3 regions of the Xanthomonas sp. NCPPB 3570 genome follow, and region 1 is predicted to be linked to each of the others. Evidence: predicted binding sites of a transcription regulator. Region 1 holds the regulator's gene; each other region holds the start of a gene.
What was found. Region 1 encodes HrcA, which represses chaperone genes, less so after heat shock. Its sites were predicted from a motif close to TTNGCACTCNNNNNNNNNGAGTGCNAA; they were not measured.
Positions count from the first base shown of each region.

Region 1 (10,404 bases):
CCCAGTTCGAGGCGGCCGGGCTGGTGCTCAAGCACAACTTCGAGGGCGGCCAGGCGGTGTATGAGTTGGACCGCGGCGGCCACCACGACCATATGGTGGACGTGGACACCGGCAAGATCATCGAGTTCGAAAGCGCGGAGATCGAGGAATTGCAGCGCAAGATCGCCGCCGATCACGGCTACGAACTGGAAGAGCACTCCCTGGTGCTGTACGTGCGCAGCAAGCGGCCGAGCGGCAAGAAGGGCTGAGGCTTCTCCCTTCTCCCACCGGGAGAAGGTGCCCCGCAGGGGCGGATGAGGGTCCGGGTGTCGCCGCGTGGATAACGTCAGCGGGTCGCTCCGTACCGAGCCCTCACCCTAACCCCTCTCCCGGTGGGAGAGGGGCCTTTGATGCTTTCAGTGACCTGCGGTGCCTGGGCAGGGTCGCACGGCCAGGTGCTGGCAGCGCGGCCCGATCGCCAGCCGCTCAGCCCGCGCTGAGCAGCAGCCGCTTGGCCGCGGCGCGGGCTTCCTTGCTGACCTCGACGCCGCCCAGCATCCGCGCCAGTTCTTCCTCGCGCTGGCGTGGGGCCAGCAGTTCCACCGAGCTCTGGGTCATGCCCTCGACCGGCGCCTTGCTGACCCGGTAGTGGGCGTGGCCCTGCGCGGCGACCTGCGGCAGGTGAGTCACGCACAGCACCTGGCGCTGCTCGCCGAGCGCGCGCAGCTTCTTGCCGACGATGTCGGCGACGGCGCCGCCGATGCCCGAGTCCACTTCGTCGAAAACCATGGTCGGCACCGCATCCAGGCCCAGCGCGGCGACCTCGATCGCCAGCGAGATGCGCGACAGTTCGCCGCCGGAAGCCACCTTGCGTAGGGCGCGCGGCGGCTGCCCGGCGTTGGCGGCGACCAGGAACTCGACGCGCTCGGCGCCGGCGGGGTCCGGCCGCTCCGTCTCGTGCGGCTCGAGCTGGATCAGGAAGCGGCCGCCGCCCATGCCCAGTTCGCCGATCAGCGCGGTGGTGTCGTGCGAGAGCGCCTGCGCACCGCGGTCGCGGGTGGCGGTCAGGGCGGCCGCGGCGTCGCGCCAGGCCTGGGTGGCCTGGGCGATCTCGGCGTCGAGCACGTCCAGCCGCTCGCCGGCGCCGCGCAGGCTTTCCACCTCGGCCAGCAGGGCGTCGCGGTGCCCGGCCAGCGCGTCCACCCCGATCCGGTGCTTGCGCGCCAGGTCGTGCAGGCGGCCGAGCTTGCGTTCCATCTCATCGAACTGGGCCGGGTCGGCATCCAGGTCGTCGCGGACCCGGTCGATCAGCGCCAGCGCTTCCTCCAGCTGGATGCCGGCGCTGTCGATCAGCGCCTGCACCTCGGCCAGGCGCGGGTCGTACTCGCCGACCTTGCCGAGTTCGTGGCGGGTCTGCTGCAGCAGGTCCAGCACCGCCGGCGCCTCGTCGCCGTTGAGCCGCTGCGCCGCGCCCTCGCAGGCGCCGATCAGCGCGGCGGCGTGGGCCTGGCGGCGATGGTTGGCGTCCAGGGCGGCGATCGCCGCCGGGTCCAGGTCCTCGCGCTGCAGTTCGGCCAGCTGGTGCTGCAGGAAGCCGATGCGGTCGCTGACGTCGCCCTGCGCCAGCAGGGTCTCGCGCTCGCTGAGCAGACCCTGCCAGCGGGCGGCGGCGGCGCGCACCGCGGCGCGTTCGGCCTCGTTGCGGGCGTAGGCGTCGAGCAGGCCGAGCTGGCTGCCGCGCGAGAGCAGGGCCTGGTGTTCGTGCTGGCCATGGATCTCGACCAGGTGGCCGGCCAGTTCGGCCAGTTGCGACAGGGTCACCGGACGGCCGTTGATCCAGGCGCGGGAGCCGCCGTCGGCGCGGATCACCCGGCGCAACTGGCAGTGTTCGTCGTCGTCCAGTTCGTTCTCGCGCAGCCAGGCACGCGCCTGGGCGGGCGGCACGAACTCGGCCGACAGCTCGGCGCGGTCGGCGCCGTGGCGGACCACGCCGCTGTCGGCGCGCAGCCCGGACAAGAAGCCGAGCGCGTCCACCATCAGCGACTTGCCGGCGCCGGTTTCGCCGGACACCACGGTCATGCCGGGGCCGAATTCCAGTTCGGTGCCGCGTACGACGGCGAAATCCTTGATCGAGAGATGTCTGAGCATGGGGTCTGCATCCGGAGCCGCGCAACGCTAGCATGCGCGGGTAGGTGGGCCAATGACTTGCCAAGCCGGCGTGCAGACATTATCTAAGGACCAGTCTCACGGGTTGATTCCATGCGCGCCTCCCCGGTCCATTCCAGCCTCGATCCGCGTGCCCGGCAGCTGCTGCGCACGCTGATCTCGCGCTATATCCGCGACGGCGAGCCGGTCGGCTCGCAGACCCTGGCCCGGCATGCCGGGCTGGACGTGAGCCCGGCGACGATCCGCAACATCCTCGCCGACCTGGAGGACGCCGGGCTGCTCAGCTCGCCGCACACCTCGGCCGGACGCGTGCCCACCGCCACCGGCTACCGGGTGTTCGTCGACAGCCTGGTGCAGATGCGCCCGCCGGCCGAAGGCGAGGTGGCGCGGCTGCGCGCGGAGATGGCCAATGCCGCCGGCACCCAGGCATTGCTGGGCAGCGCTTCGGAACTGTTGTCGGCCATGACCCACTTCGTCGGCGTGGTCAGCGCGCCCAAGCGCGAGCAGTTCGCGTTCCGGCACATCGATTTCGTGCCGCTGGACGCGCGGCGGGTGCTGGCGATCCTGGTGTTCGCCGACAACGAGGTGCAGAACCGCGTCATCGAGCCGCGCAAGGCCTACGAGCCGGCCGAACTGGAGCGGGTGGCCAACTATCTGAACCGGCATTTCGCCGGGCGCGCCCTGGCCGACATCCGTGCCAGCCTGCTGCGCGACCTGCGCCACGCGCGCGACGAGATGGAGCAGTTGCTGGCGCACAGTGTCGAACTGGCCGAGCAGGCGCTGGCCCCGGCCGGCGACGACATGGTGCTGGCCGGGCAGACCAAGCTGATGGGCGTGCAGGACCTGTCGGACCTGGAGCGGCTGCGCGAGCTGTTCGAAGTCTTCGCCAGCAAGCGCGAGATCCTGCAACTGCTCGAACGCACCATCCGCGCGCCGGGCGTGCGCATCTTCATCGGCGAAGAGACCGGCATGGTGCCGCTGGAGAGCGTGTCGCTGGTGACCGCTCCATACATGGCCGGCGGCCAGGTGCTGGGCGTGCTGGGCGTGATCGGCCCCAAGCGCATGGACTACGACCGGGTCATCCCCCTGGTCCAGACCGCCGCCGACGTCCTCGGCGCCCGCCTGGACCCATCCCCGCCCAGCGACCGCTGAGCCACGCGCAGGGGGCGCCCGCAGCGCCCTCCGCCAGCCGACCGTCCCGCCGTACCAGGCGAATCCCCAATCCCGACTCCCGAATCCCCGGATTCACTTGAATCCGCCCGCACCGCCCACATAGGTGGTCCGGTAAGGCGGGACGTACCCCGCCAGGGACCCGGACATGACGCAAGAGCACCCTGAATTCGATTCCGAACACCTGACCGAGGCGCAGCAGCCCTCGACCGATCCGCTACAGGCGGAGATCGAGACGCTGCGCAGCGAACTGGCCCTGGTCAAGGCCGACGCCCTGCGCGAGCGGGCCGACCTGGAGAACCAGCGCAAGCGCATCGCCCGCGACGTGGAGCAGGCGCGCAAGTTCGCCAACGAGCGCCTGCTCGGCGACCTGTTGCCGGTGTTCGACAGTCTGGATGCGGGGCTGAGCGCCGCCGGCAGCGAGCCCAGCCCGCTGCGCGACGGCCTGGAGCTGACCTACAAGCAATTGCTCAAGGTCGCCGCCGACAACGGCCTGACCCTGCTCGACCCGACCGGCGAGCCGTTCAACCCCGAGCATCACCAGGCGATCAGCCAGGCCGAGGCCGAGGGCGTCGCCCCGGGCCACGTGATCCAGGTGTTCCAGAAGGGTTACCTGCTCAACGACCGCCTGCTGCGGCCCGCCCTGGTGGTGGTGGCCAAGCACGACTGAGCGCCGGCCGCCCGCGCCTGAACCCGGCGCGGCGGCCGTGGAACGCTAATTTGCGGCGATGGCTTGAATGACCCGCGGCCATCCCTATATCCGAACCAGATCCCGGCACTGGCCGGCTACACGACCTTTCAGGAGTCATTGCAATGGGCAAGATCATCGGCATCGACCTGGGCACGACCAATTCGTGCGTGGCGATCATGGACGGCGGCAAGGCCCGCGTCATCGAGAATTCCGAGGGTGACCGCACCACGCCGTCGATCGTCGCCTACACCAAGGACGGCGAAGTCCTGGTGGGCGCCTCGGCCAAGCGCCAGGCCGTCACCAACCCCAAGAACACCTTCTATGCGGTCAAGCGCCTGATCGGCCGCAAGTTCACCGACGCCGAAGTGCAGAAGGACATCGGCCTGGTGCCGTACAGCATCGTCCAGCACGACAACGGCGACGCCTGGGTGGCCACCGCCGACGGGCGCAAGCTGGCCTCGCAGGAAATCTCCGCGCAGGTGCTGGAGAAGATGAAGAAGACCGCCGAGGCGTTCCTGGGCGAGACCGTCACCGAGGCGGTCATCACCGTGCCGGCGTACTTCAACGACAGCCAGCGCCAGGCGACCAAGGACGCCGGCCGCATCGCCGGCCTGGACGTCAAGCGCATCATCAACGAGCCGACCGCCGCGGCGTTGGCCTACGGCCTGGACAAGGGCCAGGGCGGCGACCGCAAGATCGCCGTGTACGACCTGGGCGGCGGCACCTTCGACGTGTCGATCATCGAGATCGCCAACGTCGACGGCGAGAAGCAGTTCGAAGTGCTGGCCACCAACGGCGACACCTTCCTGGGCGGCGAAGACTTCGACAAGCGCGTCATCGACTACCTGGTGGAAGAGTTCAACAAGGACCAGGGCATCGACCTGCGCAAGGATCCGCTGGCGCTGCAGCGCCTGAAGGACGCCGCCGAGCGCGCCAAGATCGAGTTGTCGTCCTCGCAGCAGACCGAAGTCAACCTGCCGTACGTCACCGCCGACGCGTCGGGCCCGAAGCACCTCAACATCAAGCTGACCCGGGCCAAGCTCGAGGCGCTGGTGGAAGACCTGGTCAAGCGCACCATCGACCCGTGCCGCACCGCGCTGAACGACGCCGGCCTGCGCGCCAGCGACATCACCGAGGTGATCCTGGTCGGTGGCCAGACCCGCATGCCGAAGGTGCAGCAGGCGGTGGCCGAGTTCTTCGGCAAGGAGCCGCGCAAGGACGTCAACCCCGACGAAGCCGTGGCGCTGGGCGCGGCGATCCAGGGCGGCGTGCTGGCCGGCGACGTCAAGGACGTGCTGCTGCTCGACGTGACCCCGCTGAGCCTGGGCATCGAGACCCTGGGCGGCGTGTTCACCAAGATCATCGAGAAGAACACCACCATCCCGACCAAGGCCTCGCAGGTGTTCTCCACCGCCGAGGACAACCAGTCGGCGGTGACCGTGCACGTGCTGCAGGGCGAGCGCGAACAGGCCCGCTTCAACAAGTCGCTGGCCAAGTTCGACCTGTCCGGCATCGAGCCGGCGCCGCGCGGCCTGCCGCAGGTGGAGGTGTCCTTCGACATCGACGCCAACGGCATCCTGCACGTGTCGGCCAAGGACAAGAAGACCAACAAGGAACAGAAGGTCGAGATCAAGGCCGGTTCCGGCCTGTCGGACGACGAGATCCAGCGGATGGTCGCCGACGCGGAAGCCAACCGCGAGGAAGACAAGAAGTTCCACGAGCTGGTGCAGGCGCGCAACCAGGCCGACGGCTTGATCCACGCCACCCGCAGCGCGATCACCGAGCACGGCAGCAAGGTTGGCGGCGACGTGATCGGCAAGGTCGAGTCGGCGCTGGCGGATCTGGAAACCGCGATGAAGGGCGACGACAAGGGCCAGATCGAGGCCAAGACCAAGGCGCTGGAAGAGGCCGGTCAGTCGCTGTACGCGGCCGCGGCGGCGGGCGAGCAGCAGCCGGGCGGCAACGCCGGCGGCGCGCATGCCTCCTCGGCCTCGTCCGACGACGTGGTCGACGCCGAGTTCACCGAGGTCAAGGACGACAAGAAGTAAGCCGGGATTGGGGATTTGGGATTGGGGATTCGCGAAGGCCTTGGCCTGTTGGTTCCCACTCCCATCCCTGTCCATCAAGTTTGTAAAAGCGGAAGAGCTGAGGCTCTCCGCTTTTGCATTGAACGAATCCCGACTCCCGAATCCCCAATCCCCGCCCTATGAGCAAACGCGACTATTACGAAGTGCTGGGTGTGGCCCGCACCGCCAGCGACGACGAGCTGAAGAAGGCCTATCGCCGTTGCGCGATGAAGTACCACCCGGACCGCAATCCCGGCGACCACGCCGCCGAGGCCGCGTTCAAGGAATGCAAGGAAGCCTATGAGGTGCTCTCCGACGGCAACCGCCGGCGCATGTACGACGCGCACGGCCACGCCGCGTTCGAGCACGGCATGGGCGGGATGGGCGGCGGTCCGGGCGGCCCGGACATGGGCGATATCTTCGGCGACATCTTCGGCAACATCTTCGGTGGCGCCGGCGGTGGCGGGCGTGCGCCGCGGCGCGGCGCCGACATCGGCTACGTGCTGGAGCTGGACCTGGAAGAAGCGGTGGCCGGCATCGAGCGCCGCATCGAGATTCCGACCCTGAGCGAATGCGCGCACTGCCACGGCAGCGGCTCGGCGGATGGCAAGGTCGAGACCTGCGGCACCTGCCACGGGCGCGGCCAGGTGCGCATCCAGCGCGGCATCTTCGCCATGCAGCAGACCTGCCCGCATTGCGCCGGTCGCGGCCAGATCGTGCAGAACCCGTGCGGCGAGTGCCATGGCGCCGGGCGTGTGGAAGAGACCAAGGTGCTGTCGGTGAAGATTCCCGCCGGCGTCGACAACGGCGATCGCATCCGCCTGTCGGGCGAGGGCGAGGCCGGTCCCGCCGGTACCCCGCCGGGCGATCTGTACGTGGAAGTGCGGGTGCGCGAGCATCCGATCTTCCAGCGCGACGGCGACGACCTGCACTGCGAGGTGCCGATCCGCATCTCGCAGGCGGCGCTGGGCGACACCGTGCGCGTGGCGACCCTGGGCGGCGAGGCGGAGATCCGCATCCCGGCCGAGACCCAGACCGGCAAGTTGTTCCGCCTGCGCGGCAAGGGCGTGCGCTCGGTGCGCAGCCGCAGCGAAGGCGACCTGTACTGCCGCGTGGTGGTGGAGACCCCGATCAACCTCACTGCCGACCAGCGCAAGCTGCTGGAGCAGTTCGAGTCCACCTTCACCGGCGAGGACGCGCGCAAGCATTCGCCGAAGTCGGCGACCTTCATCGATGGCGTGAAGGGGTTCTGGGACCGGATGACGTCGTGAGGCCGGGATGATCAGCCATTCGGCTGCTGAAAAGCCGGGGATTCGGGATTCGGGATTCGGGATGACAGCCTGCGGCTGTTGAAGACTGGGATTCGGGATTTGGGATTCGAGATTTCTCGAGCGTGTCTGGCTACTGCAGCGCTCTTTGTGGGAGGGGCTTCAGCCCCGACGCGTTGACGGTAAAGCGTTGGGGGCTGAAGCCCCTCCCACATTGAAATGTTTCGCGCGCTCAGCGCAGCGGAGAATGGGAGTTTCGATGCTGGCTGCGCATGGGTTTCTCCCCGCATCATGCCCTCGTTGTAGGAGCGGCTTCAGCCGCGACGCTTTCTCGTCGGAGCGTCGCAGCTGAGGCCGTTGTTGCTGAAAGCGCCCGCAACACCGCGCATGCATGCGCCGCTGAGCGCCCTTGCACCGGCGCTACACTACGGCGATGAACGCTTCCGTCGACAACGCCACCGAACATCATCTCATCCATGGCCGCCGCCAGCGGCCCGACGGCCCGGTGCCGGTCGACGTCATTTCCGTGCAGTCGCAACTCGTCTATGGCCACGCCGGCAACAGTGCGGCGGTGCCGCCGTTGCGCGCGCTGGGCTTGCGCGTGGCCGAGATCCCGACCACCTTGCTGAGCAATGCGCCGTTCTACGCCACGCTGCGCGGCAAGGTGCTGCCGTCGGACTGGTTCGCCGATCTGCTGCTCGGCGCCAGCGAACGTGGCCTGTCGCAGCGTGCGCGCATGCTGGTGTCCGGCTATTTCGGCAGCGTCGGCAATGGCGCCGCCTTTGCCGACTGGCTCGACGCCACGCTACCGCAGTGCCCGACGCTGCGCTACTGCCTGGATCCGGTGATCGGCGATACGCACACCGGTCCCTACGTGGAGCCGGGCCTGGAGGCGATCTTCGCCGAGCGCCTGTTGCCGCACGCGTGGCTGGTGACGCCGAATGCGTTCGAACTCGGCCGCCTGACCGGCATGCCGGCGCTGGCGCAGGACGACGCGATCGCCGCGGCGCGCGTGCTGCTGGCGCGCGGTCCGGAATGGGTGCTTGCGCACAGCGTCGGCGGCGATGCCGGGCAACTGGTGACGCTGGCGGTGAGCCGCGAGGCGGTCTACCGCTGGTGCTCGCCATTGCTGCCGGTGGATGTCGCCGGTACCGGCGATGTGTTGATGGCGCTGCTGGTGGCCTTCCTGCTGCGCGGCGACAGCTTCGAGGCGGCGATCGGCCGCGCCATCGCCGGCGTGCACGCGGCGCTGGAGGCAACCCTGGCCGCGGACGTGGAAGAACTGGACGTGCTGGCGGCGGCGCCGGCTGCGCTGGCCACGCCGCTGCGCTTCGTCGCCGAGCGCCTGGCGTGAGCCTGCGCCCGGTCGTCGGCATCGTCGGCAGTGCCGGCGCCTATGGCCGCTGGCTGAGCCGCTTCTTCCGCGAGCGCATGCAGTTGCAGGTGATCGGCCACGATCCGGCCGACCCGCAGTCGCTGGCGCCGGAGGCGCTGCTGCAGCAGGCGCAGGTGCTGATCTTCTCCGCGCCGATCCGGCACACGCCGGCGTTGATCGGCGAGTACGTGCAGCGCGCCGGCGGCCGCGAGCGCGATCAGCTCTGGCTGGACGTCACCTCGGTCAAGGCCGCGCCGGTGGCGGCGATGTTGGCCTCGCAGGCGGAAGTGGCCGGGCTGCATCCGATGACCGCGCCGCCCAAGTCGCCCACGCTCAAGGGCCGCGTGCTGGTGGTGTGCGAGGCGCGTGTGGCGCAGTGGCAGCCCTGGCTGCACACCATGTGCGCCGCGCTGGAAGGCGAGTGCGTGCACACCACGCCCGCGCACCACGACCAGGTGATGGCGCTGGTGCAGGCCATGGTCCACGCCACGCACCTGGCCCAGGCCGGCGTGCTGCGCGAACATGCGCCGGCGCTGGGGCCGTTGCAGGCCCTGCTGCCGTACCGCTCGGCCTCGTTCGAGCTGGATACCGCGATCATCGCGCGCATCCTGGCCCTGAATCCGGCCATCTACGAAGACATCCAGTTCGGCAATCCGCATGTGGGCGATGTGCTGGACGGGCTGATCGCGCAGCTGTCGCGGCTGCGCGACCAGGTCGGTCGCGGCGACGATGCGGCGCGCGCGCAATTCCGCGCCGAGTTCCTCGACGCCAACCGGCAGGCCTTGGGCGAGGCGGCGATCGCGCAGGGCAACTACAGCTACGAGCGCGTCGGTTATCTGCTGGCCGACCTGACCGAGCAGTCCACCCTCAGCGTCTATCTGCCGGAGGACCGCGCCGGTTCACTGCGCGCGCTGTTGCACGTGTTCGAGCGCCATGGGGTGAATCTCGCTTCGATCCATTCCTCGCGCACGCAAGCGGGCGAGCTGCATTTCCGGCTCGGCTTCGATCCGGCCAGCGATACGGGGGCGGTGCGCGGCGCGGCGGCGGAGATCGATGCCAGTGGGATCGGGCGGGTGCTGGCGGGGTGAATTGCATCGCACGCCGTCGGGGCTGAAGCCGCTCTCACTAGAACTTGCGGCGAGTTGGCTGGGGCACTGTGGGGAGGGGCTTCAGTCCCGACGCGGTGCGCCATGAGGACGCATGCCGCTTCGCTCGTCGCGGCTGAAGCCGCTCCTACGAAAGCACGCAACACCCGTCCTAGGAGCGGCTTCAGCCGCGACCGTGCAACTCGCCAGACGCGTGCACGGGAACCACCAACGCCTGCCGCAATTCATCCACAGCGCATGTGGATGGCCACTGCGCAAACATGTGGATAACTGTCGGCGCGCCTTGCGGGGCAAGCCTGTCAAGCCGTGTGGCGAAAAATTCACCAGCTTGCCGCCAGTGCCCCGAACGCCAGTGGCGATGACAGGGCGCGGCGGCATACCGTGGCGGCGACGCTAGACTGCGGTAAGGGTCAACTCGCCGCCGGTGGTGACGAACTGCTGGCCGCGGCGGATCAGCTTGCGGCCGTCGGCCAGTTCGTAGCGCAGTCCGCTGTCGGCGTGCGGGTCGTGCTGCGCCTGCTGTTGGCGCGGCGCATCGTCCTGGAATTCGGTGATCAGATACGCCTCGCCGTCGGGACCGAGG
Region 1 is NZ_CM161513.1:2,732,612-2,743,015, reverse strand. It holds gene fur (ferric iron uptake transcriptional regulator) at 1-248, shown strand, start outside; gene recN (DNA repair protein RecN) at 466-2,127, opposite strand; gene hrcA (heat-inducible transcriptional repressor HrcA) at 2,239-3,297, shown strand; gene grpE (nucleotide exchange factor GrpE) at 3,464-3,985, shown strand; gene dnaK (molecular chaperone DnaK) at 4,129-6,054, shown strand; gene dnaJ (molecular chaperone DnaJ) at 6,213-7,343, shown strand; gene pdxY (pyridoxal kinase) at 7,774-8,694, shown strand; gene AC1PLR_RS11910 (prephenate dehydrogenase) at 8,691-9,803, shown strand; gene AC1PLR_RS11905 (hypothetical protein) at 10,215-10,404, opposite strand, start outside.

Region 2 (10,404 bases), 1.8 Mb from region 1:
GCGGCGCCGTGGCTGGATGCGACCGGGCTATGGGGCCGCGCGCTGCGCCTGAGCGTGGACGGGCTGAACCAGGTGCTGGCCGGCGATCCGGCGGCCGAGCAGGCCTTCGCTGCGGCCAGGCAGCTCGCCGCCCAAGCGGCGGCGGTTCCATCCATTCCCGGCGCGACCCGCTTCGGCGGCCCGGTCAAGGTCGCCGACGGTGTGCTGGATACCTTCATCGCCGATGCACCCGGTCTGGTGGAACGCCCGCCGGCGCGCTAGCGGGCTGCGGTCCGTTCCGGTTCGGCGCGTCGGCGGCGCGGACCTGCTCATGGGCATCGCCCATGTGCTGATGCCCGATCGCCATGCCGCACAGCGCACGCATTAACCGGCGATTTACACCCGCGCGGCGGATCCCGGGCACAAAGGACGCCCCGAGCGGCCAAGGTGCGTGCCATGCGAATTGCGATCATCGGCGCAGGATTCTGCGGCAACGTGCTGGCCGCGGCGCTGGCCCGCCAGGGCACCGCCAGCCGCATCACCCTGGTCGGCATGGCCGACACCTTCGGCCGCGGCGTCGCCTATGGCGCGGCGCGGCCGGAGCACCTGTTGAACGTGCGCGCCAAGGACCTGGGCGTGGATCCGCAGGATCCCGGCGGCTTTGCCGCGGCGCTGCACCTGGATGCGGCGCAGGGCATGGCGTTCCTGCCACGGCTGCAGTACGGCCAGTACCTGGAGCGGCACCTGGCGGCCGCCCTGGCCGACTCGGCCACCGAGGTGGTGCCGCTGGCGCAGGAGGCGGTGGCATTGGAGCGCGATCCGCGCGGCTTCCGCGTGTTCCTGGCCAATGGCGAGGATTTCGTCAGCGACGTGGTGGTGCTGGCGATCGGCGCACTGCCGCCGGCGGCGCTGCCGGGCGTGGGCCCGCGCCTGGCGGTGCACCGGCGCTACATCGGCTGGCCATGGCAGGACGGCGTGCTCGACACGGTGCCGCCGCAGGCGCGGCTGCTGCTGGTCGGCACCGGCCTGACCATGGCCGACGTGGCCCTGACCCTGCGCCGGCGCGGCCACCGTGGCGCGATCACCGCCCTGTCGCGGCGCGGCCTGGCGCCGCAGGCGCACCTGCCGCAGCCGGGCGCGCCGGTGAGCCTGCCGCCGAGCGTGGTGCAGGCGCTGCGCGGCCACGACCTGCGTGGCCTGGTGCGCAGCCTGCGGCAACTGACCACGGTGGTGGAGGACTGGCGCTGCGTGGTGGATGCGCTGCGTCCGCATCTGCAGCCGTTCTGGAGCGGGCTGGCGCCGGCGGCGCGCGCGCGTTTCCTGCGCCACTTGCGGCCGTACTGGGAGGTGGCGCGGCACCGCCTGGCCCCGGCCGCAGCCACCGCGCTGGCGCAGATGCAGCAGCAGGGGCAGCTGCGGATCCGCGCCGGGCGCCTGCTGCGCGCGCGCCTGGGCGAGGACGCAGTGGAGGCGGTGATCCGCGACCGCGCCGACCGCGGCGCGCGTACCGAGCAGTTCGACGTGCTGATCCGTGCCACCGGGCTGGATACCGACGTCGCCCGCACCAGCCATCCGCTGGTTGCGGCGCTGCGCGAGGCCGGCCTGCTGCAGGCCGATCCGCTGGGCCTGGGGGTGGTGGTCGATCCGCGGCTGCGGGTACGCGACGCCGGCGGCCAGCCGGTCGCCGGCCTGTACTGCCTGGGGCCGCTGCTGCGCGGCGGCCTGTGGGAAATCACCGCGGTGCCGGAACTGCGCACCGCCGCGCAGCGCCTGGCCGAGGAGCTGGCGACGCTGGCGCAGGTGCGGACCGCCGATGGTGGCGCCAGTGGCGATGCGCCGCAGCGGCTGGCGTTCTAGTGCCGGATCCGCATGCGTGCGCTGTCCGCACTGCCCGCGTAGGAGCGGCTTCAGCCGCGACCAAGCGTTACCGGTAAAGCCCGGTCGCGGCTGAAGCCGCTCCTACGCGAGTGCGTCCAGCGCTCTGCCGGCTACTGCGTCGGCTGCGCGCCGCCACCCACCCAGCCCTCGACCTCGCCCGGGGCGAACGGCCCGAGCTTCTGCCTGACGATGCGGCCGTCGGCGTCGATCAGCACGCTGTACGGCAGCAGGCCCTGGGTGTCGCCTAGGCGCACGCTGGCGTCGGCCGGGCCAGGCGTCTCCAGCGCGATCGGGTAGCCGATCGGCACCTGCTGCAGGAAGGCGCGCACGTCCTCGGCACGGTCCAGGGCGATGCCGAGCACCTGCAGGCCGTCGGCCGGCTGCGCGCGCGCCAGCCGGTCCAGTTCCGGCATCTCGCGCACGCACGGTTCGCACCAGCTCGCCCACACGTTGACCAGCAGCGGCCGGCCGCGGAACTGGGCCAGGGTCAGGTGGCCGCCGTCGAGCGTGGGCAGGCGCAGTGCCGGGGCCAGGTCGCCCGGGCGCGCCGCGGCGACCGACGTCGCCGCCGCATGGCCGCTGGCCGGGGCGGACGTTGCCGGGGCCAGCGCTGGCGTCCGCCGTTCCCACCAATGCGCCGCCGCCACGCCGAGCACCGCCGCCACCGCGGCGACCGCCAGCAGGCGCGCGCTGGCGGGGGTCATCGCGCCGCGCGCAGCAGGGCGTCCTCGACCACCGCCTGGCTCAGCACCGGCGGCAGCACCGTCGGCGGCGCGCCGGGGCCATAGACCACGTACAGCGGCACGCCCACCGCCTTGTGCTCGGCGAGGAAGGCGCTGATGCGCGGATCCTCGTTGGTCCAGTCGCCCTTCATGTACACCGCGTCCACCCGCTTGATGGTGTCGCGGAACGCGTCGCTGTCGAACACATTGCGCTCGTTGGCCTTGCAGGTGACGCACCAGTCGGCGGTCATGTTGACGAAGACCACGCGGTTGTCGGTGCGCAGGCGGTCGAGCATCTGCGGCGAATAGGCCACGGTGTTGCGCTCGACGCTGGCGCTGGGCGGCGGCAGCCGGGTCACGCCCCACGCCGGCAGCAGGGCGGCCAGCAGCAGCACGGCGGCCAGGCGCATGCCGGTCTTGTGGTCGCGCCAGCGCGCGCGCTCGAACCACCACAGGCCCAGCGCCAGCAGGGTGGCGCCGATCAGCAGCAGCGCCACCGCGTCCACGCCGCGCTGCTTGCCCAGCACCCACAGCAGCCAGATCGCGCTCAGGTACATCGGGAACGCCAGCACCTGCTTGAGCGTCTCCATCCACGCTCCCGGCTTGGGCAGGCGCCTGGCCAGCGACGGCACGAAGCCGATCAGCAGGAACGGCAGCGCCAGGCCCAGGCCCAGGGTCAGGAACACCAGCATCGCTGCCGCCGCCGGCGCGGTCAGCGCATAGCCCAGCGCCGGGCCCATGAACGGACCGATGCAGGCGCTGGACACCACGCAGGCCAGCACGCCGGTGAAGAAGTCGCCGACCGGGCCGCTGCGCGTGGACAGCGACTGGCCGACGCCACCGAGGTTGGCGCTGAGGGTGAACACGCCCGACAGGCTCAGCCCGACCACGAACATCAGGTACACCAGCACCGCGACGAAGCCCGGGCGCTGCAGCTGGAAGCCCCACAGCAGCCGCGCGGCCACGGCGATGCCGCCGATCACGGCGAAGGAGGCGAGCACGCCCAGCGTGTACCACAGCGCATGGCTGCGGGCGCGGCCGCGGCTCTCGCCGCTCTGCGCCAGGCCCAGCACCTTCAGCGACAGGATCGGCAGCACGCACGGCAGCAGGTTCAGCAGCAGGCCGCCGCCGAGCGCCAGCAGCAGGATCCACAGCAGGTTCTGCGTGGCCGGCGGCGGTGCGGCGCTGCGCGCGGCGTTGTGCGCGGAGGCGTCCGGCGTCGCCGGCAAGGCATCGGCATCGGTGGCCGCGGCCGCGTCGTTGGCGTCGGCCTGGCGGCTGTCCAGCGGCGTCACCAGCAGCGGGCTGACCTCGGCCTGGTCGGCCGGGGTGACGGTGCCCTTGGGCAGCGCCAGCTTCACCCGCCGGGTCATCGGCGGATAGCAGATGCCGTCGGTCTGGCAGCCCTGGAAGGTCGCCACCAGGGTCGCGGCGGCGGCATCGGCGCGCTGTCGCTGCAGCGGCACGGTGACCTCGGTCTGGTCGAAGTACACCACCACCTTGCCGAAGTGTTCGTCCTGGTGCGAGCTGCCCTGCGGCCAGCGCGGCATACCGGTGCGGATGCCGGGCGCGCCCTCCAGCGCCAGCGCGGTGCGGTCGCGATAGAGGTAGTAGCCGGGCGCCGGGGTGAAGCGCAGCAACAGCGTATTGCCGTCGTTGGCGATGGCTTCGAAATGGAACGCCTGGTCCGACGGCAGCGGCAGACCCTGCACCGCAGCGGCGCCGGGGCCGGGACCGAACAGCGGCTTGGCCCCGTTGCCCGCGCCCGGGCCGCTGCCCGGCAGCCCGCCCGTCGCCGCCGGCGGCGCGGCATCGGCGGTGGCGGTGGCAGTGGCAGTGGCAGCCGGCAGGGTCACTTCGAGCAGGCGCTTCTGCGGCGGGTAGCACACGCCGGCATCGGCGCAGCCCTGGTAGCGCACCTCGACCTGCACGCGGTCGGTGCCGGGGTCGGCGATGCCGCTCTGCACCGCGTTCAACGCGTCGCGGTAGGTCTCCACCTCGCCGAAGTACGGGTCGGTCTTCTTGTGGCCGGCCGGCAACTGCAGGGTCGGGTTGGGCCTGAAGCCGCCGATCACCTTCACCGCGATGCGGTGCCGGTACAGGTAGTAGCCCTTGGCGATGTCCCAGTGCAGCGCGATGCGGCCGCGTTCGGGCGCCTGCGCGCTGAGCGCGAAGGCCTGGTCCACCGGCAGCAAGTCCTTTTCGCTGATCGCCAGGGCGGGGAAGGCGGCCACGGCCAGCAGGCACAGGGCGGCGAGGCGGTGCAGCAGGGTCATCGGCTTACGGTTCCTCACGGGTTTCGGCATGCACCCATTGCAGGTAGGCCGGCAGGCCGCCGGTCACCTCGAGTTCGACCAGTTCGGGGACCTCGTAGGGGTGCAACGCGCACAGCCGCTGCCGCAGGGCGGGCAGGCGGTCGGCGGCGGTCTTGATCAGCAGCAGCACTTCCTCGCCCTGTTCCACCTCGCCTTGCCAGCGGTAGGTGGACTGCACGCCGGGCAGGCGGCTGACGCAGGCGGCCAGGCGCTCGTCGACCAGCGCCTGGGCGACCCGCGCGGCGCTGGCCGGGTCGGGGCAGGTGCTGAGCAGCAAGCGGAGGGCGGGCGCGGACATGCGGCCGACAGTATAGGGATGCCGGCCGCGCTTTGGCGGCGCCCGTGGGGAAAGCCGGCGCCGCTCGGAATCCCCAATCCCGAATCCCGAATCCCGCCCGCTGCAAATGCAGCGGGCGAGACAACGGCTCAGTTGACCAACTGGCAACTGGCGGGCTTGGCGGAAGTGAACAGCGACGAGGTCGCCCACTCCGGGTGGTCGATGAACGGGTTGCGGTTGCCCTGGAAGCTGTAGATCACCTCGTTGCGGGCGCGCTCGGCGTCGTCCGGCGGGTCCTGCTGGCTCCACGCGATCAGCGTCGACAGCAGGCCCATGTAGGCCGGCGAGGACGAGGTCTTGACGATCTTGCTGCGGTCGTCGGTCAGCTCCAGGTCCGGCTCGGACTGCCCGGTCTTGGCGTCGACCCCGCCTTCATAGCGGATCGCCATGTACATCACCGCACGCGCCATGTCGCCCTTGCGGTGGTCCCACACCTCGAAGGTGCCGCTGTTGCCGTCCGGGGTACGCACCCAGTTGGAGTTGCCCGGGTAGCGGCCGCTGCCGCCGCCGAAGCCGGCGTTGGCCTCGGTGGCGCGCTCGCCGCAGTTGCTGTCGCACTTGGCGTAGGGCTTGTTGCCGCGGTCGGCGTTCCAGGTGGCGTCGGTCAGGTACAGCATGTGGGTGTCGGTGTACGGCGCGTAGGGCAGGCCCTTGTTGCCGGTGGCGGTGCCGAAGCCCAGCGAGTTCGGCCAGCTGTGCTCGCGGTTGTACTTCAGGCCGCTGCCGCTGCCGGCGCGATCGGTGCCCTTGGCGTAGCTGCGGTTGCGGTAGGCGTCGAGGACGCGCTGGCTGTTGTTGGGATCCTCGTCGGCGATCTCCAGGATGGCCCAGGTATCGGTGCCGGAGCTGCTGCTGTACGGATAGACGGTGTGGCCCTTGATCGTCTCGTGCAGCGAGCAGCGCAGCTGGCTGGGGCTGGAGGTGTTGACGTGCGAATAGTAGGTGCCGGCGCCGCTGCCGCCGCCCGAGCCGCTGGCCACGGTGAAGGCGACGCTGCGATCCTGCGCCGGATGCGCGCCGTCGGCATCGCTCACGCGTGCGGCGACGATGCTCAGGGTGCAGCTCTCGCCGGCCTTCAGCGCGGTGTTGGTGGACAGCGCGAACTGGGTGCCGCTGCTGGGGTAGGTCAGCGCCACGCTGCCGGACTGCTGGCAGCTCAGGCCGAACGCGCCGCTGGCAAGGCTCACCGCCTCGCTGAAGGTCACCGCCAGGTCGCCGGCGGCGGGGAAGTCGGTGGCGCCCTGGGTCGGGGTGGTGGCGGTCACCGTCGGCGCGGCATTGCTGCCGCCGCCGCCAGCGAAGGTCTGGCCGTTGTTGCAGGCACCGAAGGTGCTGGTGGCGCTGTCGCTCCAGCTGAAATCGGCCGCGGCGCTGCCGTTGCCGCGCAGCTGCAGCGAGGTGCCGGCCGGGGTGCTGTTGCTCTCGCTGACCGGCAGGTTCTGGCTGGTCATGCCCGCGGCGGGGCCGCCGCCGCCGGTGATGGCGCCCTCGTAGCTGAGGAACTGCACCACTTGGCCGTTGCCGTCGACGAGCGCCAGGCCGTCGTTGGGCCCGTTCTGGATGCCGTTGCTGGCATAGCTGACGGTGGCGATGCGTACCTGCCCGCCGCAGCTGACCAGGTTGCCGGCCGGCACCGCGCTGTTGGCGTAGACGGTGGCCGAGCCGGGGTTGCTGCCGTTGTACAGGTAGACGCGGTAGCCGCTCAGGCTCTCCCCGGCGGTGGCGACGATCTCCACGCCTTCGCCGGTGTCGCCGGCGGCGGTGGCATCGTCGTAATGCAATTCGTTGATGAACACGGCGGCCTGGGCCGGCCCGGCAAGGGCGAGCAGGCAGGCCAGCGGCAGCGCAACGGCGGATGGCTTCATCGACAACTCCTTTTGGTGATGGATCCCCCCTGGGTCCGCCCAGCCTAGCCCGACTCTGTGACACTGTGACAGGATTCGGTCACTGCTTGGCATGCAACGCACGTCTTCGGCAAAAAATTTTTGCCCCTGGCCCTTGAAAGCCCCCGCCACGGCACTACATCAGGCGCATCCCGGCCTTACCGGGTTTTTTCGCGAGCGTTGCTGGCAGTCGTCATGTGCGAGTGCTAACATCGCCGGCCTTTCCTAGACCAATCAATCACTTAAGAGGTCTCACTCAATGAGCATCAAGCCGCTTCACGACCGCGTCGTAGTCAAGCCGATCGAAGCCGACGAAATCTCCGCCGGCGGCATCGTGATCCCGGATTCGGCCAAGGAAAAGTCCACCAAGGGTGAAGTCGTGGCCGTCGGCGCCGGCAAGCCGCTGGACAACGGCAGCGTACGCGCCCCGGCGCTGAAGGTCGGCGACAAGGTCATCTACGGCCAGTACGCCGGTTCCAGCTACAAGGCCGAAGGCGTCGAGTACAAGGTGCTGCGCGAAGACGACGTGCTGGCGATCGTCGGCTAACAGCGCCGCCGATCGCGGGAATCGGGAATGGTGAATCGGGAATCGGCAAGGCGCCTTCGTCGCCCGCGATTTCCATCCCGTCCCGACCGCCCGCTCTTGATCTGCCTATTCCCTGTTCTCCATTCCCTATTCCCGAGGTAACTCAACATGGCTGCCAAAGATATCCGTTTCGGTGAAGACGCCCGTTCGCGCATGGTGCGCGGCGTCAACATCCTCGCCAATGCCGTCAAGGCCACCCTGGGCCCGAAGGGCCGCAACGTCGTGCTCGAGAAGAGCTTCGGCGCCCCGACCATCACCAAGGACGGCGTCTCCGTCGCCAAGGAAATCGAACTGGCCGACAAGTTCGAGAACATGGGCGCGCAGATGGTGAAGGAAGTCGCGTCCAAGACCTCCGACAACGCCGGCGACGGCACCACCACCGCCACCGTGCTGGCGCAGGCGCTGATCCGCGAAGGTTCCAAGGCGGTCGCCGCCGGCATGAACCCGATGGACCTCAAGCGCGGCATCGACAAGGCCGTCGTGGCCGCCGTGGCCGAGCTGAAGAAGATCAGCAAGCCCACCGCCGACGACAAGGCCATCGCCCAGGTCGGCACCATCTCCGCCAACTCCGACGAGTCGATCGGCAACATCATCGCCGACGCGATGAAGAAGGTCGGCAAGGAAGGCGTGATCACGGTCGAGGAAGGCTCGGGCCTGGAGAACGAGCTGGACGTGGTCGAGGGCATGCAGTTCGACCGCGGCTACCTGTCGCCGTACTTCATCAACAACCAGCAGAGCCAGCAGGCCGACCTGGACGACCCGTTCGTGCTGCTGCACGACAAGAAGATCTCCAACGTGCGTGACCTGCTGCCGGTGCTGGAAGGCGTGGCCAAGGCCGGCAAGCCGCTGCTGATCGTCGCCGAGGAAGTGGAAGGCGAGGCGCTGGCGACCCTGGTGGTCAACACCATCCGTGGCATCGTCAAGGTCGTGGCGGTCAAGGCTCCGGGCTTCGGCGACCGTCGCAAGGCGATGCTGGAAGACATGGCCGTGCTGACCGGCGGCACCGTGATCTCCGAGGAAGTGGGCCTGGCGCTGGAGAAGGCGACCATCAAGGACCTGGGCCGCGCCAAGAAGGTGCAGGTCTCCAAGGAGAACACCACCATCATCGACGGCGCCGGCGACACCTCGGCGATCGAGTCGCGCATCAAGCAGATCAAGGCGCAGATCGAAGAGACTTCTTCGGACTACGACCGCGAGAAGCTGCAGGAGCGCGTGGCCAAGCTGGCCGGCGGCGTGGCGGTGATCAAGGTCGGTGCCTCCACCGAGATCGAGATGAAGGAAAAGAAGGCGCGCGTCGAAGACGCCCTGCACGCGACCCGTGCGGCGGTGGAAGAAGGCGTGGTCCCGGGCGGCGGCGTGGCGCTGGTGCGCGCGCTGAGCGCGATCGGCGAGCTGAAGGGCGCCAATGAAGATCAGACCCACGGCATCCAGATCGCGCTGCGCGCGATGGAAGCGCCGCTGCGCGAGATCGTCACCAACGCCGGCGAAGAGCCGTCCGTGATCCTCAACAAGGTCAAGGAAGGCAGCGGCAACTTCGGCTACAACGCCGCCAACGGCGAGTTCGGCGACATGGTCGAGTTCGGCATCCTGGATCCGACCAAGGTGACCCGTTCGGCGCTGCAGAACGCCGCCTCGATCGCCGGCCTGATGATCACCACCGAAGCGATGGTGGCCGAGGCCCCGAAGAAGGAAGAGCCGGCCGCTCCGGGCGGCATGGGCGGCGGCATGGGCGGCATGGGCGGCATGGATTTCTGATCCAGCCGGCCTCGGCCGACCCGTTCCACGCAGTCGAAAGGAGCCCCGCAGCGATGCGGGGCTCTTTTTTTGTGCCGGCGGCATGGCGGCCTGCCGCACCGCGTGACGGTCATCGTGGTGGAACCCCGATGCGCTATAAGCTGCGCTCGCCCAGCCTCTGCGAGCGGTCATGGTCGCCCCGGTCTGCCAACTCGATCCGCATCGGCTGGACCAGCACCGGCCGGCCTTGCAGCGCTTCCTGTTCCGCCGTACCGGCGACTGGTCGCTGGCCGAGGACCTGGTGCAGGAGACCCTCCTGCGCGTGGTCGTGTACGCGCGCGACCACGCGGTCACCGACCTGGCCGCGCTGGCCCGCGCGATCGCGCTGAACCTGCTCAACGACCACCTGCGCCGCCGCCAGCGCCAGCGTACCGAGCCGATCGACGACGAGGTGCCCAGCCCGGCGCCGGGCGTGGAGGAAGCGGCGATGCAGCGGCAACGCGTGGAGGCCTTTGCCCGCGCGCTGCAGGGCATGCCGCCGCTGCGCCGCGAGGTGTTCGTGCGCAGCCGCCTGCGCGGGCAGAGCTACCGCGAGATCGGCGAGGCGCTGGGGCTGAGCGAGGCGGCGGTGGAGAAGCACGTCAGCCGCGGCCTGCGCTGGCTGCAGGAAACGGTGGCGCGCGGCGACGCGGTGCCGCCACCTGCCACCACGCCGCGCCGACGTGGCCCGGAGGACGCGGCATGAGGCCGGACAGTAACACCGCCGACGACGCGGTGCAGGACGCCGCGGCCGACTGGGTGGCGCGCGCGCTGGCTACGACGGGCGGCGATCCGCCCGGGCTGGCAGCTTGGCTGGCTGCCGATCCGGCGCATCGCGCTGCCTTCGATGCGCTGTGGGTGCTGGCCCACGATGCGGCGCTGCTGGAGGCGCTGGCCGCCTACCACGTGCAGGCCGAGGCGCCAGCGCAGG
Region 2 is NZ_CM161513.1:4,496,295-4,506,698, reverse strand. It holds gene AC1PLR_RS19380 (glycoside hydrolase family 84 protein) at 1-261, shown strand, start outside; gene AC1PLR_RS19375 (FAD/NAD(P)-binding protein) at 436-1,836, shown strand; gene AC1PLR_RS19370 (TlpA disulfide reductase family protein) at 1,968-2,561, opposite strand; gene AC1PLR_RS19365 (protein-disulfide reductase DsbD family protein) at 2,558-4,855, opposite strand; gene cutA (divalent-cation tolerance protein CutA) at 4,860-5,192, opposite strand; gene AC1PLR_RS19355 (endonuclease) at 5,321-7,096, opposite strand; gene AC1PLR_RS19350 (co-chaperone GroES) at 7,374-7,661, shown strand; gene groL (chaperonin GroEL) at 7,809-9,455, shown strand; gene AC1PLR_RS19340 (RNA polymerase sigma factor) at 9,625-10,179, shown strand; gene AC1PLR_RS19335 (FecR family protein) at 10,176-10,404, shown strand, end outside.
Region 2: a site for HrcA is predicted at 7,298-7,324, ahead of AC1PLR_RS19350 (co-chaperone GroES). Genes of this name have one in related genera too.

Region 3 (10,404 bases), 2.0 Mb from region 1:
GCATGGCCCTGGGCCAGCCGCTGGCGGCGCTGGCCGACAGCTACGGCAGCCACTTCGTGCTGCACGGGCTGGACGCGCTGCACGCCGGCTTCGTGCTGCTGGGTACCCTGCTGCTGGGTTGGCTCGGCGCCTGGCTGGTGACCGGCCACTTTCTGCGCCAGACGCGGCCCACCGACACCTGAGGCGCACATGGCCGGGCATGAGCTCAAGCATCTGATCAGCGCCGCCCCCCGGGTGATGGTGGTCGATGGCTCGAAGCTGGTGCGCAAGCTGATCGCCGACGTGCTGCATCGCGAACTGCCCGACGTGACCGTGGTCGGCTGCGCCAGCATCGCCGAGGCGCGCGCGGCGCTGGAGGCCGGCCCGGTCGACCTGGTCACCACCTCGCTGGGGCTGCCCGACGGCGACGGCCTGACCCTGGCCCGCAGCGTGCGCGAAGCCGCCGGCCAGGCCTATGTGCCGGTGATCGTGGTCTCCGGCGACGCCCAGCAGCACCTGGTCGAGCGCCGTTTCACCGAGTACGTCACCGACTACTTCGACAAGGCGCTCGGCCACGAGGCGTTGGCCACCTTCATCCGCGGCTACGTGCAGCCGCAGCCGGTGGCCGGCGCCACCGTGCTCTATGTCGAGGACAGCCGGGTGGTGGCCGAGGCGACCAAGCGCATGCTCGAGCGCCAGCAACTGCACGTGGTGCACGTGCTCAGCGCCGAGGACGCATTCGCGCTGCTCACCGCCGAGTCGCTGGGTCGCACCACCCGCCGCATCGACCTGGTGCTGACCGACGTCACCTTGAAGGGCGAGCTCAACGGTCGGGATGTGGTCCAGCGCATCCGCGTCGACTTCGCCTACGGCAAGCGGCGCATGCCGGTGCTGGTGATGACCGGCGACAGCAACCCGCATACCCAGTCCGAGCTGCTGCGCGCCGGTGCCAACGACCTGGTGCAGAAGCCGATCGAAGAGCGCCTGCTGGTCACCAAGGTGCTGTTCCAGTTGCGCCTGGCCCGGCTCGACGAGATCGCCGTGAGCTTTTGACCCCGATGTTCCGAACCTGGAAACGATGAGCAACAACGAAGACGAAAGCCGGATCCAGCTGGAGCCGTCATGGAAGGCGCAGGTCGGCGACTGGTTGCTGCGCCCGGAGATGCGCGAACTGGCCACGTTCCTGCGCCAGCGCAAGGCCGCCGGCGCGCGGGTGTTCCCGCCGGGGCGGCAGATCTTCGCCGCCTTCGACGCCACCCCGTTCGAAAAGGTGGAGGTGGTGATCCTCGGCCAGGACCCCTACCATGGCTACGGCCAGGCGCACGGGCTGTGCTTCTCGGTGCTGCCAGGGGTGCCGGTGCCGCCGTCGCTGCTGAACATCTATAAAGAGATCGAGGACGACCTGGGCATCCGCCGGCCGGACCACGGCTGCCTGCTGCCGTGGGCGCAGCGCGGCGTGCTGCTGCTCAACGCGGTGCTGACGGTAGAGGAGGGCCGCGCCGGCGCCCATCAGGGCAAGGGTTGGGAGGGCTTCACCGACCACGTTGTCGAGACCCTCAACCGCGAGCGCGAGGGCCTGGTGTTCCTACTCTGGGGCAGCTATGCCCAGGCCAAGGGCAAGGTCATCGATACCCGCCGCCACCGCGTGCTGAAGGCCCCGCACCCCTCGCCGCTGTCGGCGCACCGCGGCTTCCTCGGCTGCAAGCATTTCTCCGCGGCCAACGAGTACTTGAAGCGCCGGGGCGCCGCCCCCATCGACTGGAGTCTGCCGCCGCGCGCGGAGCTGGAAGCGGCGTTGCGCGGCGCCTGAACCCCGGTTGGACAGGGCGCGGCGTCCACCGCATGTGGACGTCGTTTTCGCGAACTGGATGGTAGTTTGGTGGTCAGAAGATGGAAGCCGCGATGCTTCCGTATTGTTTCAGTGGCTTGTGCTGCAGTGTCATTCCTGATTCATATGTTGCATAAACAGAACACAGGAACTTTTTACTGTACCCAGCAGTCCAATTAGTAGACTGCTAAGATGAGCCCTATGAGCCAGACTCTTACTTCCAACGCTTTGGTTGCCAACAACCTCCCGATTCCCAGTCCGCTCGGTTCGCTGGATGCCTACATCGGCGCCGTGCATCAGATCCCGGTGCTGACGTCCGACGAGGAACGCGCACTGGCGGTGCGGTACCGCGACCAGGAAGACCTGGATGCGGCCCGCGAACTGGTCCATTCCCACCTGCGTTTCGTGGTCCACGTGGCTCGTGGCTACAACGGCTACGGTCTGCCGCTGGGCGACCTGATCCAGGAAGGCAACATCGGCCTGATGAAGGCGGTCAAGCGCTTCGACCCTGACATGGGCGTGCGCCTGGTCAGCTTCGCGGTGCACTGGATCCGCGCCGAGATGCACGAATACATCCTGAAGAACTGGCGCATCGTCAAGGTCGCCACGACCAAGGCGCAGCGCAAGCTGTTCTTCAACCTGCGCAAGTCCAAGACCCGCCTGGGCTGGATGAACGCGGCCGAGGTCACCGCCGTGGCCAAGGACCTGAACGTGTCCGAGCGCGAGGTGATGGAGATGGAGTCGCGCCTGTCCGGTCGCGACATCGGCTTCGATGCGCCGTCCGATGAGGACGATGACCACGCGCCGCCGTCGCCGGCCGCGTACCTGATGGCCAACGAGGAAGATCCTTCGCAGGCCTACGAGCGCGCCGACAGCGAGGATAACCAGCTGCAGCTGCTGCGCGAAGGCCTGGCGGAACTGGATGCGCGTTCGCGCGACATCATCAAGCGCCGCTGGCTGGATGCCGACAGCAAGATCACCCTGCAGGAGCTGGCCGACGAGTACGGCGTGTCGGCCGAGCGCATCCGCCAGATCGAGGCGAACGCGCTGAAGAAGATGAAGGCGCTGTTCGTCGCCTGAGTCGCCTGCGGCGATTGCTTGCAACGCGCGAAAGGGCCCGGCATCGCCGGGCCTTTTCTGTTTGTGCCTGGGCTGTCTCGGGGATCGGCGACTGCCGGCGCGCACGCGATCGGCTACGACTCCGGCGGCCGCGCCACCGGCAGGTGCCAGCCGTAGCGGATCGCCATGAAGCGCAGGCCGAAGCACAGCACCGCGCCCACTGCCAGGCCCCAGGGCTGCGGCAGGTGCAGCACCTGCGCTGCGGCGACCACGCCGCCGCCGAGCAGGGCCGCCACCGCGTACAGCTCGGCCTGCAGCACCACCGGCGTGCGCGCCACCAGCAGGTCGCGGACGATGCCGCCGCCGATGCCGCTGAGCATGCCCAGCAGGGTCGCGCTGAGCGGGCCCAGGCCGAACGCCAGCGCCTTGCTGGTGCCGTAGACCGCGAACAGCGCCAGGCCCATCGCATCGAAGATCTGCACCGGATTGCGCAGGCGCTCGACCGTGTGGTGGCGGTAGAAGGCCAGCAGCCCGGCCAGGCAGGCGACACCGAGATAGCGCACGTCGGCCAGCGCTGCCGGCGGGGTGGCGCCGATCAGCACGTCGCGGGCGATGCCGCCGGAGACCGCGGCCGCGCACGACAGCACCAGCACGCCGAACAGGTCCAGGCGATGGCGCACGCCGACGGTGGCGCCGCTGATCGCGAACACGAAGGTGCCCAGCAGGTCGAGCAGGAACAGGAAGGTCGCCAAGACGGGCACTGCGCTGCAGCAAAAAGGCCGGCTAGGATCGCAGCCCGGCCCTGCAGTGTCACCTGTCCTTGGGTGGCGCGGCCTGTGCCTGCGTTGCCTCGGCTGCGGGCGGGTCGCCGAGGATGATCCGCGCAGCACGCTGGTAGCTCCAGTACGCCCAGGCCCAGTTGAGCAGCACCACCACGCGGTTGCGGAAGCCGATCAGGAAGAACACGTGCGCGGCCAGCCAGAACCACCAGGCCAGCACGCCGGAGAGCTGCAGCCGGCCCAGGTGCACGATCGCGGCCATGCGCCCGATGGTGGCCAGGTTGCCGTAGTCGGCGTAGCGGAACGGCACGCTGGCGGTGTCGCCGCGCAGCCGCCGGCGCAGGGTGTCGGCGACGTGCCGGCCCATCTGCTTGGCGGCCGGCGCCACCCCGGGGACCGGGCGGCCGTCGGCCTGCTGCACCGCGGCCAGGTCGCCGGCGACGAACAGTTCCGGATGGCCCGGCACGCTCAGGTCCGGCTGCACCTGCACGCGGCCGCTGCGGTCCAGCGGCGTCTGCAGTGTCTTCGCCAGCGGCGAGGCGGCCACGCCGGCGGCCCAGACCACGGTGCGCGCCGGCACGAAGGTGCTGCCAAGGCGATAGCCGCTGGCGTCGATGTCGGCGACCGGCACGCCGGTCAGCACTTCCACGCCGAGCTTTTCCAACTGCTTCTGCGCCTTGGCCGAGAGGTGCTCGGGGAAGGAGGACAGCACCCGAGGGCCGGCCTCGATCAGCCGCACCCGCGCCTCGGCCGGGTCGATGCGGCGGAATTCGTGCTTCAGCGTGTGCCGCGCGATCTCGGCCAGGGTGCCGGCCAGTTCGACGCCGGTGGGGCCGCCGCCGACGATGGCGAAGCTGAGCCAGGCCGCGCGCGCGGCGGGGTCGGTTTCCGCTTCAGCGCGCTCGAATGCCAGCAGCAGGTGCCGGCGCAACTGCAGCGCGTCGTCCAGGGTCTTCAGGCCCGGCGCGTGCGCCGCCCAGTCGTCGTGGCCGAAATAGGCGTGGGTGGCGCCGGTGGCGACCAGCAGGTAGTCGTAGGCCAGCGTCTGGCCGTCGGCCAGGCGCACCTGCCGCGTCTGCTTGTCGATGTCGACGACCTCGCCCAGGCGCACTTCGACGTTGTCCTGGTGGCGCAGGATCTGCCGCAGCGGCGCGGCGATGTCCGGCGCCGACAGGCCGGCGGTGGCGACCTGGTACAGCAGCGGCTGGAACAGGTGGTGGTTGCGGCGGTCGATCAGGGTGATGCGCAGCGGCGTCCTGGCCAGGGCGCGGGTGGCCCACAAGCCGGCGAATCCGCCGCCGATCACGATCAGGTGCGGCACGCGTGTGTCGTCCATGCAGGACTCCAGGAGGGGGAGGGGAAAGGGGGCGTCCGGTGTCGGCGCGAAGGTCGTGGGCGCGCGTGGCGCACCGATCCACGGAAACGCGCGCGGCCAGTGGGGCGCTGCGCGATCGTCGAGGGCCGGACCTGCATGCTCGTATAGTAGCGCGATGCCAAGCGCGGTCAGCGACAGGGAGGACGCACGGTCATGCCAGCGACAGTGAAGCCGCGCGCGTCGGCGCCGCCACAGGCGCCACTGCCGTCGCGCTGGCGCAGCCTGCTGTTCAGGGCCAAGACCCGCGCGCTGCAACTGCGCCGCGCGCTGCACGATCTGCGCGACGGTCCGCGCCGGCATCGCCGCGACGCCGGCCTGGCGATCGCCGACGGCAGCTGTGCCGAATCGGTCACCGCGCTGTGGCCCGACAGCGAGGAGACCGCACCGCAGCTGGTGGCCGGCAAGATCCACAACCTGCGCCTGGCCGCGCGTGCGCTGCACGGCGTGGAGGTGCCGGCCGGGGCCACCTTCAGCTTCTGGCGCCAGCTCGGTCGTGCCACCCGCCGCCGCGGCTTCGTCGCCGGCCGCGAACTGCGCGAGGGCTGCCTGGTGCCGTCGATCGGTGGCGGCCTGTGCCAGGTGTCCAATGCGATCTACGACGCGGCGCTGCGGCAGGGCCTGGAGATCGTCGAGCGGCACCGCCACACCCAGGTGATTGCCGGTTCCCTGGCCGAGCGCGACCGCGACGCAGTGGTGTTCTGGAACTACGTGGACCTGCGCCTGCGCGCCGCCGCGCCGTGGCGGCTGGAGGTATGGCTGGATGGCGAGGCGCTGCACGTGCGCATCCGCGGCGGCGCTGCGACGCCGGCGGCATTGCCGTTGCCGCCGCTGCAGCGCCGCACCGCGCCCGCCGGCGTCGATGCCGCCAACGACTGCACCCGCTGCGGCCGCAGCGCCTGCCATCGGCATGTGGCGGCGGTGCCGGAGGGCTTGCACCGCACCTGGCTGGTCGACGAGGACTGGCCGGAATTCGCCGAAGACCGCCGGCGCCGGCAGCAGCCGGGCGATCGGGTGCTGGCATTGCCGCGGCACAGCGTCGTGGCAGTGTGCGCGGCGTTGTTGCGGCGCTGGTGGCTGTGGCGTGGGATGCCGTTGCCGCAGGCGCGCCAGCGCGCGCAGCGCATCCGCCTGCGGGCGCTGCGGCAGCGCCTGGGCGCGCGCGACGTCGACCTGGTGGTGCCGCAGAGCCTGTTGCCGGACCTGTGGCTGGCCGGCGAGCTGCAGGGTCGGCGCTGGGACGTGTGCATGACCGCCTTGCCGATGCACCTGCTGCAGGCGCGCCTGGACGTGGCCGCGCAGCGGCATCGGCACAGTCCCACCTTGCGCGATTTCCGCGCAGATCCGGCGCTGGTCGAGGCCGAGCGTGCGGCGCTGGCGCAGGCGCGGCACTGGATCACCCCGCACCGCGAATTGCTGGCGCTGGCCGGCAGCCGTGGCCTCGCGCTGCAATGGCAACGGCCGGCGCTCCCGGCGGTCGCGGCGAAGCAGGCGGTCATCACTGAGGACGCTGCGCCGCGGGTGCTGCTGGCGGCCTCGGCATTGGCACGCAAGGGCGCCTACGAACTGCGCGAGGCGATGCGTGATTTGCCGCTGGTGGTGCTGCTGCCGCCCGGTGCGCAGGAGACGCCGGACTTCTGGAACGGCATCGCGATACAGCGGGTCGCGTCGATGGCCGAAGGCGTGCACGCAGCCTCCCTGGTGCTGCTGCCGGCCTGGATCGAACAGCAGCCGCGTGGGCTGCTGCTGGCCATGGCGCTGGGCAAGCCGGTGATCGCCACCGCCGCCTGCGGCCTGTCTCCGGATGCTGGCGCGTGGCGCTGCGTGGAGGCCGGGGACAGCACGGCATTGCGCGCGCAAGTGGTCGACGCATTGGGGCTGGTGGACTGAGCGAAACGCATGGCGTCAGGGCCGCCGTCTGCTTTGCCACGGCGATCGGATGCGCGTTCGTCTGGAGCTTTAGAGCGGAACTGCTTGTCGACACGCGCCATTGCCGCGTAGGAGCGGCTTCAGCCGCGATGAGCCATTACCGGTAATGCCCGTCGCGGCTGAAGCCGCTCCTACGGAAGCGGATTGCGTAAAATCGGATCGCGCATTGGATTGCGTTGATCCGCGGCTTCATCCATGCGGGTGACGCGTGCCGGTGCTCTAGCGCTGTATTGCTGGGAATGCGCCGTCGCCTCAGTACAGATCCTGCGGATCCACATCCAGGGACCAGCGCACCCGCCGGGCCTGCGGCAGCGCGTGGATCGCCGGCACCGCTGCGTCCAGCACGGCATGCAGCGCGCGCCGCGTGTTCGCCGACAGCAGCAACTGGGTGCGCTGGAACCCGGCGCGGCGCGGCATCGGTGCCGGCATCGGGCCGAAGCGCTGCACCTCGTCCTGCACCGGCAGCAGCGCGCGCACGGCGGCGAGGAAGGCGTTGGCGTGTTCGACCTGCTTGGCCTCGGCGCGCAGCAGCGCCAGGTGCGCGAACGGGGGGAAGCCGGCGGCCTCGCGCTGCTCCAGTTCCGCCACGGCGAAGGCGTGGTAGCCGCCGTGCACCAGGGTCTGCAGCAGCGGATGCCCGGGGTGGTGGGTCTGCAGCCAGACCTCGCCCGGCCGTGCGGCGCGGCCGGCGCGGCCGGCGACCTGGATCAACTGCTGCGCCAGCTTCTCGCTGGCACGGAAATCGGCCGAGAACAGGCCTTCGTCGATGCCGACCACCACCACCCGGCTCAATTGCGGCAGGTCGTGGCCCTTGGCCAGGATCTGCGTGCCGACCAGGATGCCGGGCGCAGTGCCGAGCGTGGCCAACTGCGTCTCCAGCGCGTCGCGGCGTTGGGTGGTGCTGCGGTCGATGCGCAGCACCGGCACGCCCGGGAATGCCTGCACCAGGCGTTCCTCCAGGCGTTCGGTGCCGATGCCCTGCGGCTGCAGCGCCAGGCTGCCGCAATCCGGGCAGGCCAGCGGCGCCGGCTGGCGCGCGCCGCAGTGGTGGCATTGCAGGCGCCGGCCGCCGGCATGCACGGTCATCGGCGTGGCGTGCAGCGGGGTGCTGCAGCGCTGGCACGGCGCGGTCCAGCCGCAGTCGTGGCACAGCAGCACCGGCGCGTAGCCGCGGCGGTTCTTGAACACCAGCACCTGGCCGCCTTCGGCCAGTGCCGTGCCGATCCCGGCCAACACCTCCGGCGACAGCCCGTCCTGCAGCGGGCGCTTGCGCACGTCGAGCACGCGCACCGTCGGCGGCCTGGCGTCACCGGCGCGGCGGGTCAGGCGCAGATGCGCGTAGCGGCCGCCGGTGGCGTTGTGCAGGCTCTCCAGCGACGGCGTGGCGCTGCCCAGCAGCACCGGCACGTCCAGCGCCTTGCCGCGGACGAGGGCGAAATCGCGGGCGTGGTAGCGGATGCCGTCCTGCTGCTTGTAGCTGCCGTCGTGTTCCTCGTCGACCACGATCAATCCGGCCTGCGGCAGCGGCACGAACACCGCCGAGCGTGTGCCGACCACCACCTGCGCCTCGCCACGCCAGGCGGCGGCCCAGACCCGCGCGCGCTCGTTGTCGTTGAGCCCGGAATGCAACGCATGCACCGGCACGCCGAGGCGGGCACGGAAGCGCGCCAGGGTCTGCGGGGTCAGGCCGATCTCCGGCACCAGCACCAGCGCTTGGCGGCCGCGCGCCAGGCAGGCGGCGATCGCCTGCAGGTAGACCTCGGTCTTGCCGCTGCCGGTGACGCCATCGAGCAGGAACGGGGCGAAGCCGGCGGCGCCGACCACCGCGTCGATGGCCGCCTGCTGCTCGGCGTTGGGCACCGGCCCGGGCTGCGGCTGCGGCGCCGCGGCGCTGGCCGGCACGGCGATGCGTTCGGCGTGGCCGCGCTTGGCCAGCGCGCGGGCAGCGCTGCGCCAGTCGTCCATCGCCTGGTCCAGCCGGTCCTCGTCCACGGCGCCGTCGGCCAGCAGCGCGGCGAAGCGGTGCGGGCGGGTGCCGGCGCGGGCGCGGTGGCTGGCGCCGGCCTCGGTCAGGCGCCAGGCCCAGGCGTGGGTGTCGGGCAGCGGTTCGCCGCGGCGCAGCGGCACCGGCAGGGCGGTCGCCAGCACCTCGCCCAGCGGCGCGTGGCTGTAGCGCGCCAGCCAGCGCAGCGACTCGGCCAGTTCGCCGTGCAGCAGCGGCGCCGGGTCCAGCCACGCCAGTGCCGCGCGCAGGCCATCGGCGTCCTCGACCTGGCCGATCGCCGCGACCACCCCGCTCAGTTCGCGATTGCCGAACGGCACCTGCACCCGGCGGCCGACGTCGGCGTCGGCGACCGCGCCGCCGGGCGGCGGCAGGTAGTCGAACAACTGCGGCAAGGGGACGGGCAGGGCGACGCGGAGCGTGGCGACGGGGGAGGGCATCCACCTAGTCTAGGGCGTGTCACCGATCCCCGAGTACGCCGCGTTGGGTCTGGCAGGCGCGCTGCCGGCGTTGCGTGGCGCAGCGCCTGACTGGCCGTCAGGTCAAGCCGCGCAACGCCGGCAGCGCGCCTGCCAGACCCAACCCGAAGGGCCGCGGTTGCGCACGCCCGTGGCCGCGTCATCGCTCGGGCGGGGACGGACGTCCACTTCCTCGCTCTTCCTTGCCACAGGCACGCGCAACCGCGGCGCGGCATGCTCGGGGATTGGCGACACGCCCTAGCGGCCGTGGCAAGTGGCTTCCGGGCGCCAGGAGTTGCGCGCGATTGCTGCCCGCAAAGTGATAAACCGGTCGTAAATAGCCGCCGCGCTTGGAGAAACGAATTTATCCACATCTGCTGTGGATAAAGCTGTGCATGACGGGCATGCTCCACGCCGTGAAGACGGACTCACAAGCCTCTGCCACGAGTTGGACAAAAAAGCGCCAATCGCATTTATTCTTTTAAGAACAACAACTTGGCCGTGAAACACAGATGCAACATGGTTTCGCGGGGGCTTGACAAGACATGTCGCAGGCAATTCCAGGCGCTGTGCACAACCCGCCGTCGCGGTGGCCGCGGATGAGCCGATCGCGGCGCTTCTGTCAAGCGCGCGATGCGGCTGCCGCCTCGCTATCATCGCGCCGATGATGGAGTTCCGATGACCGCCACGTCCCCTTCCGACGGCGTGGCCGCACCGCCCGCCCTGGCCGCGTTCCTGCGCGGGATCGAACGCCGCGCCGCGGTCCTGGCCGACCTGCAGAGCGGCCGTCCCGAGCGTGGCCTGCCCGCCCTGGCGGCCGCGATGCGGGCCTTCCGCAGCCACGCCGCGTCGCTGCCGATGGCCGACTGGCCGCTGCGGTTCTGGAAGCTGCTCGGCGCGGTGCCGACACTGCGCCAGGCCGATGCCGCCGAGGGCACCTGGCCGGCGCCGCTGGCCCATCTGCGCAGCCTGCAGCCGGCCGACCGCTTGGCGCTGCT
Region 3 is NZ_CM161513.1:731,036-741,439, forward strand. It holds gene ftsX (permease-like cell division protein FtsX) at 1-182, shown strand, start outside; gene AC1PLR_RS03220 (response regulator) at 190-1,032, shown strand; gene ung (uracil-DNA glycosylase) at 1,058-1,789, shown strand; gene rpoH (RNA polymerase sigma factor RpoH) at 2,009-2,887, shown strand; gene AC1PLR_RS03235 (trimeric intracellular cation channel family protein) at 3,001-3,618, opposite strand; gene AC1PLR_RS03240 (NAD(P)/FAD-dependent oxidoreductase) at 3,677-4,981, opposite strand; gene AC1PLR_RS03245 (VanW family protein) at 5,174-6,907, shown strand; gene AC1PLR_RS03250 (primosomal protein N') at 7,199-9,388, opposite strand; partial or broken gene AC1PLR_RS03255 (hypothetical protein) at 10,085-10,404, shown strand, end outside.
Region 3: a site for HrcA is predicted at 1,972-1,998, ahead of rpoH (RNA polymerase sigma factor RpoH). Genes of this name have one in related genera too.